Regions from separate parts of the Janibacter melonis genome, predicted to be linked through region 2. Evidence: riboswitches for the same ligand, from Rfam matches in the RefSeq annotation. Region 2 holds a riboswitch; the other holds the start of a gene.
The links. A riboswitch is a leader RNA that binds a small molecule or an ion and turns the genes downstream of it on or off. The one in region 2 is predicted to bind cobalamin.

Region 1: linked by a shared signal. The riboswitch ahead of EEW87_RS05965 (VWA domain-containing protein) and the one ahead of EEW87_RS14080 (FecCD family ABC transporter permease) in region 2 are both predicted to bind cobalamin.

What each region holds. Positions count from the first base shown of each region.
Region 1 is NZ_CP044548.2:1,263,787-1,268,933, forward strand. Features, by position in the region: gene EEW87_RS05950 (thioesterase family protein) at 1-496, opposite strand, end outside; gene EEW87_RS05955 (cobalt-precorrin-4/precorrin-4 C(11)-methyltransferase) at 705-1,490, opposite strand; gene cbiE (precorrin-6y C5,15-methyltransferase (decarboxylating) subunit CbiE) at 1,487-2,707, opposite strand; cobalamin riboswitch at 2,726-2,856, shown strand; gene EEW87_RS05965 (VWA domain-containing protein) at 2,909-5,038, shown strand; gene cobO (cob(I)yrinic acid a,c-diamide adenosyltransferase) at 5,038-5,147, shown strand, end outside.
Region 2 is NZ_CP044548.2:2,932,002-2,937,148, reverse strand. Features, by position in the region: gene EEW87_RS14090 (ABC transporter substrate-binding protein) at 1-895, opposite strand, end outside; gene EEW87_RS14085 (ABC transporter ATP-binding protein) at 892-1,695, opposite strand; gene EEW87_RS14080 (FecCD family ABC transporter permease) at 1,692-2,750, opposite strand; cobalamin riboswitch at 2,794-2,971, opposite strand; gene ilvA (threonine ammonia-lyase IlvA) at 3,029-4,291, shown strand; gene EEW87_RS14070 (metal-sensitive transcriptional regulator) at 4,355-4,636, shown strand; gene EEW87_RS14065 (heavy-metal-associated domain-containing protein) at 4,681-4,902, shown strand; gene EEW87_RS14060 (heavy metal translocating P-type ATPase) at 4,899-5,147, shown strand, end outside.

The DNA of each region.
Region 1 (5,147 bases), 1.7 Mb from region 2:
CGTCTCCCCACCCCTTCGCCCAGGTCGGCAGCGCCGAGGGCGGCGGCTCGACCCGCAGGAGGGACCACAGGCGGTCGGTGTCGACCCCGCGACCGCGCTGGAGGAATCGCATCCGCACGAGCGCCTGCGCGCACACCTGGCCGTCGACGACGAAGCGCTGCTCGAAGGTCACGCTCACGCGGTCCCACCCCGCCACCGCGCTGTGCAGCTCGAAGGCCTGGAGCGGGCGCAGCGACGTGCGGAAGGTGATCGTCTCCTGCATGACGACCGGCGAGAGGCGGTGCCGCAGCTGCGCGCGCGCCCACCCCGAGCGCACGGCGAGGTCGAGCCGGCCGAGGTCGGCGATCGAGAGGTAGACGCCGTTGTTCATGTGCCCGGCGAGGTCGATGTCGTTGAGCAGCACCCGCAGCGGCAGGACGGCGTGCTCCCCCGGGCCGACGGGTCCGCGACGCCGGGCGGTCGTGACGGTCCAGGCGGTGCGCAGCAGGCGGTTCAACTCACGGTCCTCGGGTGGGTGGCGGGGCGGGGGTCATCCTGCCCCGAGCCCCGTGCCGACCCGCGCGCGGGGCGCTCAGCAAGAGTTACCCCTGGTGAGCAGGAGTCTCGTACTCATGCTCAGCGGGGGTTTATCGGGTCACCCGAGAAACCTGGGGCGGGTGGGACTCTGGGGCGGGTGGGGCGGGTGGGACTCGGGGGCGAAGGGGTCAGCGGAGGCCGCCGTCCTCGGCCGCCCGGGCCGCGGCGGAGGGGCCGGCCGCGCGCAGCCGCGAGTAGAGGTGCGACTCGACGAAGCCCTCGGCCCGCAGGGCCCACCCGACGAGGACGACCGCGGCCTGGCGGATGTCGTGCGCCTCGACCTGGTCGGCGATGTCGGTGAGAGTCCCGTGCAGCACGAGCTCCTCGGGCTGCTCGACGCGGTAGGCGACGACGGCGGGGCAGTCCTCGCCGTAGTGCACCGCGCAGCGCTGCGCGAGCTCGCGCACCCGCCGCACGGCGAGGTGGAGCGCGAGGGTCGCGCCGGTCGCGGCGAAGGCCTCAAGGCTCTCGCCCGTCGGCATCGCCGTCGAGTCGCGCTGGGCGCGGGTGAGCACGACCGACTGCGCGACCTCGGGCACCGTGAGCTCGCGCCCGATCCGGGCGGCGGTCGCCGCGTAGGCCGCGACCCCGGGCGTGACGTCCCACGGCACGCCCGCGGCGTCGAGGCGGCGGGTCTGCTCGGCGAGCGCCGAGTAGACGGACGGGTCTCCGGAGCACAGCCGGGCGACGTCCTCGCCGCGCCCGTGCGCCGCGACGACCTCGGCGACGATCGCGTCGAGGTCGAGGTCCTGGGTGTCGACGAGACGCGCGTCGTCGGGGCAGTGCTCGAGCACGGCGGCGTCGAGATAGCTGCCCGCGTAGAGGCACAGCCGGCTCTGCGCGAGGAGCCGGGTCGCCCGCAGCGTGAGCAGGTCGGCGGCCCCGGGGCCGGCACCGATGAAGTGGACGGTCATGACGCTCCGTGGGGTCGGGTGACGGCGAGCTGGACGACGGCGCGGGCGGGCGTCCACGACAGGTAGCGACCGAGCGGGACGGCCCGCTCGACGCTCACCCGGGTGAGCTCGCCGCCGGTACGGCCGTGGGTGGCGACGAGCGCGCCCTCGCCCTCGAGGGTCACGGCGTGCGCGACGAGCCGCCCGCCGACGGGCAGCGCCTGCCACGACCGCTCGAGGACGTCCTCGTCGAGCCCGCCGCCGACGAAGACGGCGTCGGGAGCGGCGAAGGGGGTGAGATCGGTAGTCGTCGTGTCGCCGACGACGACCTCGACGCGCCCGGCCAGCCCGAGGGCGGCGGCGTTGTCGCGGATGCGCTGGGCTCGGGTGGGGTCGCGCTCGACGCAGGTCGCGCTCGTCCGCTCCGCGGCGAGGCACCACTCGAGGGCGACCGAGCCGTTGCCGGCACCGAGGTCCCACAGGTGGGCACCGGCGGTGGGGCGCAGCCGGGCCAGGGCCGAGGCCCGCACGTCACGCTTGGTCAGCTGGCCGTCGTGGGCGATGAAGTCCTCGGGGCGACCGGGCACGGGTCCCGCGGTCGGCGAGACCGCGGCGGGGTCGTCGGCGCGCACCTCGACGCAGCAGAGCACGAGGTCGTCGGTCCGACCGGCGAAGGCGTCGGCCCGCTCGCTGCGGGCTCCCTCGTCCGGCCCGCCGAGGTGCCAACGTGCGGTGAGCGTGCTCGCGCCCCAGCCGCTCTCCGCGAGCAGGGCGCCGAGACGCGCGGGGTCGGCGCCGTCGGAGCAGAGGACGACGAGCCGGGCGGCGGGGGCGAGATGGGGCAGGACCGCGCGCAGGTCGCGCCCGACCGCCGTGACGACCGTCGCGCTCTCCGCGGACCAGCCCTGGCGCGCCCGCGCGAGGGCGTCGCTGCCCACCGCCGGGTGGACCCGCACGGCGTCGGCCCCGAGCAGGTCGACCAGCGTCGTCGCGATGCCGGAGCGCAGCGGGTCGCCGCTCGCGAGGGCGACGGCGTCGCCCGTCGCCCGCAGGAGCTCGGGCAGACCGGCGCGAAGGGGGCTCGGCCAGGTGACGAGCTCGGCGCCGGGTGCGTGGGGAGCCAGGAGGTCGAGGTGGCGGCGCCCGCCGATGAGGGTCGACGCACCCGCGACGAGGCGGCGACGCGCCCCGTCCAGGCCGTCCCACCCGTCGTCACCGACACCCACGACCTCGATCACGGTCGCCCACCCTAGGCCCCTTCGCGGTTGTGAGAGGATCGCGCCCGGCGCAGCCAACCGAGGAATCCGGTGCGAATCCGGAGCGGTCCCGCCACTGTCACGGCCCTCTGGGCCCGAGCCAGACACTCGGTCTGCACCCGTCACCGTCACCCGCGGCGACGTCATCGACCGGCGAGCGTGGACACTCGCCAGGAGGCAGCCGTGACGGCTCTTGGCCAGCGCACCCCGACCTACCCCTTCACCGCCCTCGTCGGCGCCGACGAGCTGACGACCGCCCTGCTCCTCAGCGCGATCTCCCCGGAGATCGGAGGGGTGCTCGTGCGCGGGGAGAAGGGCACCGCGAAGTCGACCGCCGTCCGCGCCCTCGCGGCCGTCCTGCCCGAGCAGCACGTCGCGCTCGGCTGCCGCTTCGGGTGCGACCCCGACCGTGCCGAGGACTGCCCGGACGGCCCCCACGACGGACCCGGCACGACCCGACCCGCCCGTCTCGTCGAGCTCCCCGTCGGCGCCACCGAGGACCGCGTCGTCGGCTCGCTGGACCTGCGTCGCGCGCTCGGAGAGGGCGAGGCCGCCTACCAGCCCGGTCTGCTCGCCGAGGCGCACCGCGGGATCCTCTACGTCGACGAGGTCAACCTCCTGCACGACCACCTCGTCGACGTCCTGCTCGACGCCGCCGCGATGGGCCGCAACACCGTCGAGCGCGACGGGGTCTCGATCTCCCACCCCGCCCGGATCACCCTCGTCGGCACGATGAACCCCGAGGAGGGCGAGCTGCGCCCGCAGCTGCTCGACCGCTTCGGGCTCACCGTGCACGTCGCCGCGAGCCGCGACCCCCGTGAGCGGGCCGAGGTCGTGCGTCGCCGGCTCGCCGCCGACGCCGACCCGGTCGGCTTCGCCGCCGGCTACGAGCGCTCCGAGGTCGAGCTCACCGAGCGCATCGCCGCCGCCCGCGCCGGCGTGCGCGAGGTGGTCCTCGACGAGCGGACGCTGCGCACCGTCGCACGGGTGTGTGCCGGCTTCGACGTCGACGGCCTGCGCGCCGACATCGTCACCGCTCGCACGGCGGTCGCCCACGCGGCCTGGCAAGGACGCACGCACGTGACCCGCGAGGACATCCGTGCCGCGGCCCTGCTCGCCCTGCCGCACCGCCGCCGGCGCTCCCCCTTCGACGCGCCCGGTCTCGACGAGGACCTCCTCGACCGGCTCCTCGACGAGGAGCCGGAGGACGACCCGCCCGGCGGCGACGAGCCCGAGGACGGCCCCGACGAGCAGCCCGACGGCGGCCGGCCCGACGACGAGCAGCGCGACGGCGACGGCCGGACCACCGGCGGGCCGCCCCCCACCCCCGACGGGTCCGACGACACCCCGCCGAGCGGGCGCGCCGACAGCGCTCCCGAGGCGAGCGCCGAGGACCACGGCGTTCAGGACGAGCCGGCCCCAGCGACGGACGACACCCCGCCCACCGGCGCTGCTGCCGCACCGGTCGGGACCGCGAGCGCCCAGGCGCCCTACCGCGCCCGCCGCCTCGAGCTCGCCGGCGTCGGGTCCGGTCCCTCGGGCCGCCGCTCCCCCGCCCTCACCCCGCGCGGCCGGGTCGTCGGCACGCACCCGGCCGGCCAGGAGCCGGCGGGCGCGCCCGTGCACCTCACCGCGACGCTGCGCGCCTCCGCCGCACGACGGGCCGCCCGCACCGGGCCGGCCCGCGTCACCGGTGACGACCTGCGCCACGCCGTGACCCGCGGGCGCGAGGCCAACCTCGTGCTCCTCGCCGTCGACGCCTCCGGCTCGATGGCCGCCCGACGCCGGATGGGCGAGGTCAAGACGGCCGTGCTCTCGCTGCTCCTCGACGCCTACCAGCGCCGCGACCGGGTGGGTCTGGTGACCTTCCGGGGCGCGCAGGCCGAGGTCGCCCTGCCGCCCACCTCGTCCGTCGACGCCGCCGCCGCGCGGCTCGCGCAGCTGCCCCACGGCGGGCGCACCCCGCTCGCCGAGGGCCTGACCCAGGTCGCCCGGGTCGTCGCCCGCGAGCAGGTCCGCGACCGCCACCAGCGCGCGCTCGTCGTCGTCGTCACCGACGGCCGGGCCACCGCCGGGGCGGATGCCCTCGCCCGCGCCCGGGTCGTCGCCGACGGCTGGTCGCGCGCCGTGCCGACCGCGCAGACCGTCGTTGTCGACTGCGAGTCCGGCCGCTTCCGGATGGGTCTGGCCGCCGACCTCGCCCGCCGCATGGGCGCCGAGCACATCGCGCTCGAGCAGGTCGCCGCGAGCGGTCTCGTCGAGATCGTCACCGACCGCACGGGCACCGGGCGCACCGGCCGGAGCGCCGCCTGATGGCGCAGGGACGCACCCCCGTCACCCCGGCCGACGGCCTGACCACCCGTCAGCGCCGCACCTCGCCCCTCGTCGTCGTCCACGGCGGGTCCGGCAAGGGCAAGTCGAC
Region 2 (5,147 bases):
TCGTCGCCGGGTTGGTCCGCAGCACCTCGACCTTCTGCTCGAAGGTCTGCCCGTCGTAGTCGACGAAGGCGATGAAGTCCGGCGACGAGCGCACGAGCCGCTCCCACGACACCGTCGTCCACGTGTCGTCGACGTCGGCCGTGGCGTTCTTCGCCCCCGCTGCCTCGATGATCGCCTGCGGCCCGCCGAAGGCTCCTGAGGTGAAGATCTCCTTCGTGCCCGAGTCGAAGAGGAAGACCGTGGGGCGCTCGGCCGCCTGGGGCGCCGCCTCCAGCGCCTCACGGCGGCGCGTGATGTCGGCGTCGACCTCGGCCGCCTCGTCGACGTGCCCGGTGATCGCCCCGACCGCCTCGATGTCGGCCGACAGGGCCTCCCACGGCGGCATCGTGCCGCGCGCGCCGTCCTCCTGCCGGCAGCTCTCCGACAGCACGTACGGCGCGATCCCCCGGCCGCTCAGCAGCTCGGGCGTGAGCCGGCGCTCCTCGGTGTAGCCGTAGCTCCACCCGGCGAGCATGACGTCGGGCCGCTGGGCGAGGACGTTCTCCATCGTCGGCTGGTCGCGGGTGGCGACGGGGATGCCGTCGACGACGTCGGACCCGTAGACCCGCGAGAGGGCCTGCGCCGTGTCCGTCGTGCCGCTCGCCCCGGCGACCTGGTCCTGTGCCCCGACGGCGAGCACCATCGCGAGCAGGTTGCCGTCGCCGGCGACGTACATCCGCTGCGCGGGCGAGGGGAAGCGCACGTCCTCACCGCACGTCGACACCGTCACCTCGCCGGCGCCGGCCGCGCTGCTGCGGGCCGTCGACGTCGCGGATCCGCACCCGACGAGGAGAGAGCCGAGCAGGACGGCGGCGGACAGGGCCTGGGCGGCTCGGGCGGGGCGAAGGGGGGTCACAGGACTGCCTCTCGAGGAGCGGGCACCGGCGGGGCGCCGGCACCGAGGACGAGGTGGACCCGGCCGGTGACCGGGTCGGTGAGATGGCGGGCGCCGACGTCGAAGACGTCGCGCACGAGCTCGGGGGTGAGGACGTCGCGGGGACGCCCCAGGGCGTGGACGGCGCCGTCGTGGAGCACGGCGACGGCGTCGAAGTGGGCGGCCGCGAGCGAGAGGTCGTGGACCGCGGCGACGACCGTGCACCCCAGGCGACGTACCGTCTGGAGCAGCTGGTCCTGGTGGTGCACGTCGAGGTGGTTGGTCGGCTCGTCGAGGACGAGCAGGTCGCACCCCTGGGCGATGCCGCGGGCGAGCATCACCCGGCGCCGCTCGCCCCCGGAGAGGTGCTGGCACGGGCGGTCGACCTTCGCGGCCATGCCGACATGACGCAGCGCCTCGAGCACGAGCTCGCGCTCGGAGCGCTCGTCGACGGCCCACGGCGGTCGGTGCGGTGTGCGCCCCATCGCGACCATCTCGCCGACGAGGAGGTCCTCGGGAGGACCGTCCTCCTGCGCGACGTAGGCCACCCGGGTGGCCCGCCGTCGCGACGACAGGCGCGCGAGGTCGACCCCGTCCACGTGCACCGTGCCGGCGGCCGGGGGTCGCAGGCCGACGAGCGACCTGATGAGGGTGGACTTGCCGCTGCCGTTGCGGCCGACGAGGGCCAGCATCGACCCGGGCGGCACGTCGAGGTCGACACCGGAGACGATCGTGCGCCCACCGATCTCGACGGCGAGCCCGGTCGTGGACAGGTGGGTCATCCGGCGCCCCCCGAGTACGAGTAGTGCCGTCTGCCGAGCAGGACGAGGAAGATCGGCGCCCCGACGAGACCGGTGACGACGCTCAGCGGGATCTCCTGCGGGCGCACGACGGTCCGCGCCGCGACGTCGACCCAGAGCAGGAAGAGCGCGCCGCCGGCGGCTGCGACCGGCAGCACGTAGCGGTGCCGCGCGCCGACGAGGATGCGGGCGATGTGCGGGACGACGAGCCCGACGAAGCCGATGCCGCCGGAGACGGCGACGAGCACCCCCACGAGGACCGAGACGAGGACGAAGAGGGCGAGCCGCAGCTCTCGGACCGGGACGCCCAGACCGCCCGCGACGTCGGGTCCGGCAGCCAGCGCGTCGAGCCAGCGGTGCAGCGCGAGGAGGACGACGCCGGACACGACGACGACGAGCAGGGGCGGGAGCACCTGCTGCCACACCGACCCGGAGAGGCTGCCGAGCAGCCAGAAGAGCACGGACTGCGTCGCCCGCGGGTCTGCGCTGAGGAAGACGAGCAGGCTCGAGACGGAGGAGAAGGCCGCCGACATGACGACACCGGTGAGCACGAGGCGAAGGGGGGTGATCCCGCCCTGGGCCAGGGAGATGCCGAGGACGAGGGCGGTCGCGACGAGAGCCCCGCCGAGCGCGCCGAGCGAGAGCGCCCACACCCCGAGCCCGGCGAGCGCACCGAGGAGGATGACGAGGGTGGCACCGACACCGGCCCCGGCCGAGACCCCGAGGAGGTAGGGGTCGGCGAGCGGGTTGCGCACGAGCGTCTGCATGCACGCTCCGGCGACCGCCAGGCCGGCACCGACGACCATCGCCATGACGGCGCGCGGTGCGCGCAGCTCCCACACGATGGTGTCGAGGGCGGGGTCCGGGCCCGCCGCGCCGACGACCCGGGCGCGCAGGACGTCGACGACCCCGTGCAGCGGCAGCGGCTCGGAGCCCAGACCGAGCGAGACGACGCCGCTGACGACGGTGAGGACGAGCAGGACGAGCAGCAGCGGCATGACGGGCAGCCGCCGGCCGCCGGGGCGGTCGTGGGACACGGGGGTCTCCAGGTGCGTCGGGGGCCCGGATCGCGAGGCCCTGTCGGGGTCCAGCGAGTCAGCAGGTCTTCGGACTCGGGGTCGTCCCGACGGGGTCCCTTCCCAGGCCTCGTGGCCCAGTGGATCTCACCCCGTCAGTCACCCATACCGCTGCGCGACAGCTCCGGACTCTCACCGGATTCCCTCTGCACTGGTGTGCGTCTGACTCGGTGCCGACACTACGCGACGCAGCGCGGACCTCGCAGCACGGCGCCGGCGACGAGGTCTAGCCTGCGAGCGTGAGCTCTCCGATCCGCGCGGAGGACGTCGAGGCGGCCGCGGTCCTGCTGCACGACCTCCTCGACCCCACCCCGCTCCAGCCCTCCGCCCGGCACAGCACCGCCACCGGCGCGCACGTGCTCCTCAAGCGCGAGGACCTCCAGCCGGTGCGCAGCTACAAGCTCCGCGGCGCCTACACCCTCATCGCGCGCCTCTCCCCCGAGCAACGGGCGAAGGGGGTCGTCGCGGCCTCCGCGGGCAACCATGCCCAGGGCGTCGCGTACGCCTGCGCCCGCCTCGGCGTGCAGGCCCGGATCTACCTGCCGCGCACCACCCCCCGCCAGAAGCGCGACCGCGTCGCCGCCCTCGGTGGCGAGCACGTCGAGGTCGTCGTCGGCGGCGACGTCTACGACGACGCGGCGGCCTCCGCCCTTCGTCATGCCCGCGAGAGCGGGGCGACGGTCGTGCCCGCCTTCGACCACGTCGACACGATGGCCGGTCAGGGCACGGTCGCCCGCGAGGTCGTCGAGCAGCTCGGCAGGGCCCCCGACGTCGTCCTCGTCCCCGTCGGCGGGGGCGGGCTGCTCGGCGGGATGGCGACGTGGTTCGCCGAGCACCACCCCGCGACGAGGGTCGTCGGCATCGAGCCCTCCGGGGCGGCGTCGATGTCGGCCGCGCTCGAGGCGGGCCGCCCGGTCGCGATCGGTGACGTCGACCCCTTCGTCGACGGCGCCGCGGTGCGCGAGGTCGGCGCGCTCACCTACGCAGCCGTCTCGGCCACGGACGCGCCGGTGCACTCCATCGCCGAGGGCGCGGTCGCCGTCGAGATGCTCGCGCTCTACCAGACCGAGGGCATCGTCACCGAGCCCGCGGGGTCGCTGGCCACCGCGGCCCTCGCCGCGATCGACCTCGACGAGCTCGGGATCGCACCGGGCAGCACGGTCGTCGCCGTCGTCTCCGGGGGCAACAACGACGTCTCGCGCTACGCCGAGGTCGTCGAGAAGGCGCTCGTGCACCAGGGGCGCAAGCACTACTTCCTCGTCGACTTCCCGCAGGAGCCCGGCGCGCTGCGCCGCTTCCTCGACGAGGTCCTCGGGCCCGACGACGACATCGCGCTCTTCGAGTACGTCAAGCGCAGCAACCGCGAGACCGGGCCGGCCCTCGTCGGCGTCGAGCTCGGTGCCCCGGAGGACCTCGACCCCCTCCTGCGCCGGATGGAGGCCTCGCCGGTGCGCATCGAGCGCATCCGCCCCTCGAGCCCGCTCTTCCGCTTCATCCAGTAACTGCCTGGGGCTTGTCCTTCATACCCCTTGGGGGTATCTTCGAGGGGACGAAGGGAGACCGCCGTGGCCGGATACGCCGCCGACAAGGACGCCTACCTCAAGCGTCTCAAGCGGATCGAGGGGCAGGTGCGCGGCATCGCCCGCATGGTCGACGACGACGAGTACTGCATCGACATCCTCACCCAGGTGAGCGCCGCGACGAAGGCGCTGCAGGCCGTGAGCCTCGGCCTGCTCGAGGACCACGTCGGGCACTGCGTCGTCGACGCCGCCCGCGAGAGCGACGAGGCCGCCCAGGAGAAGGTGCGCGAGGCCAGCGCGGCGATCGCGCGCCTCGTGCGCTCCTGACGCCCCTCCCCCAGACCACCCACCATCGACGAAGGAGCACCACCATGAGCGAGCAGACCACCATCTACGTCGACGGCATGACTTGCGAGAACTGCGTCCGGCACGTGTCCGAGGAGCTCGGCGAGATCTCCGGGGTCTCGGCCGTGGCCGTCGAGCTCGTCGCCGGCGGCACCTCGCCGGTCACGCTCACGAGCGAGGGGCCCGTCAGCCCGCAGGACATCGCCGCCGCGGTCGACGAGGCCGGGTACACGGTCGCCCCGCGATGAGCACCACCCACCCCACCGACGCCGACCCCTCGACCGCGGACGCCGCCGACGTCCACGAGGTCGACCTGGCCATCACCGGCATGACGTGCGCGTCGTGCGTCGCCCGCGTCGAGAAGCGCCTGGGCCGTCTCGACGGCGTGAGCGCGAGCGTCAACCTCGCGACCGAGCGTGCGCACGTCACCTACCCGGGGCACGTCACCCACGACGAGATCGTCGGGGCCGTCGAGGCGAGCGGCTACGGCGCG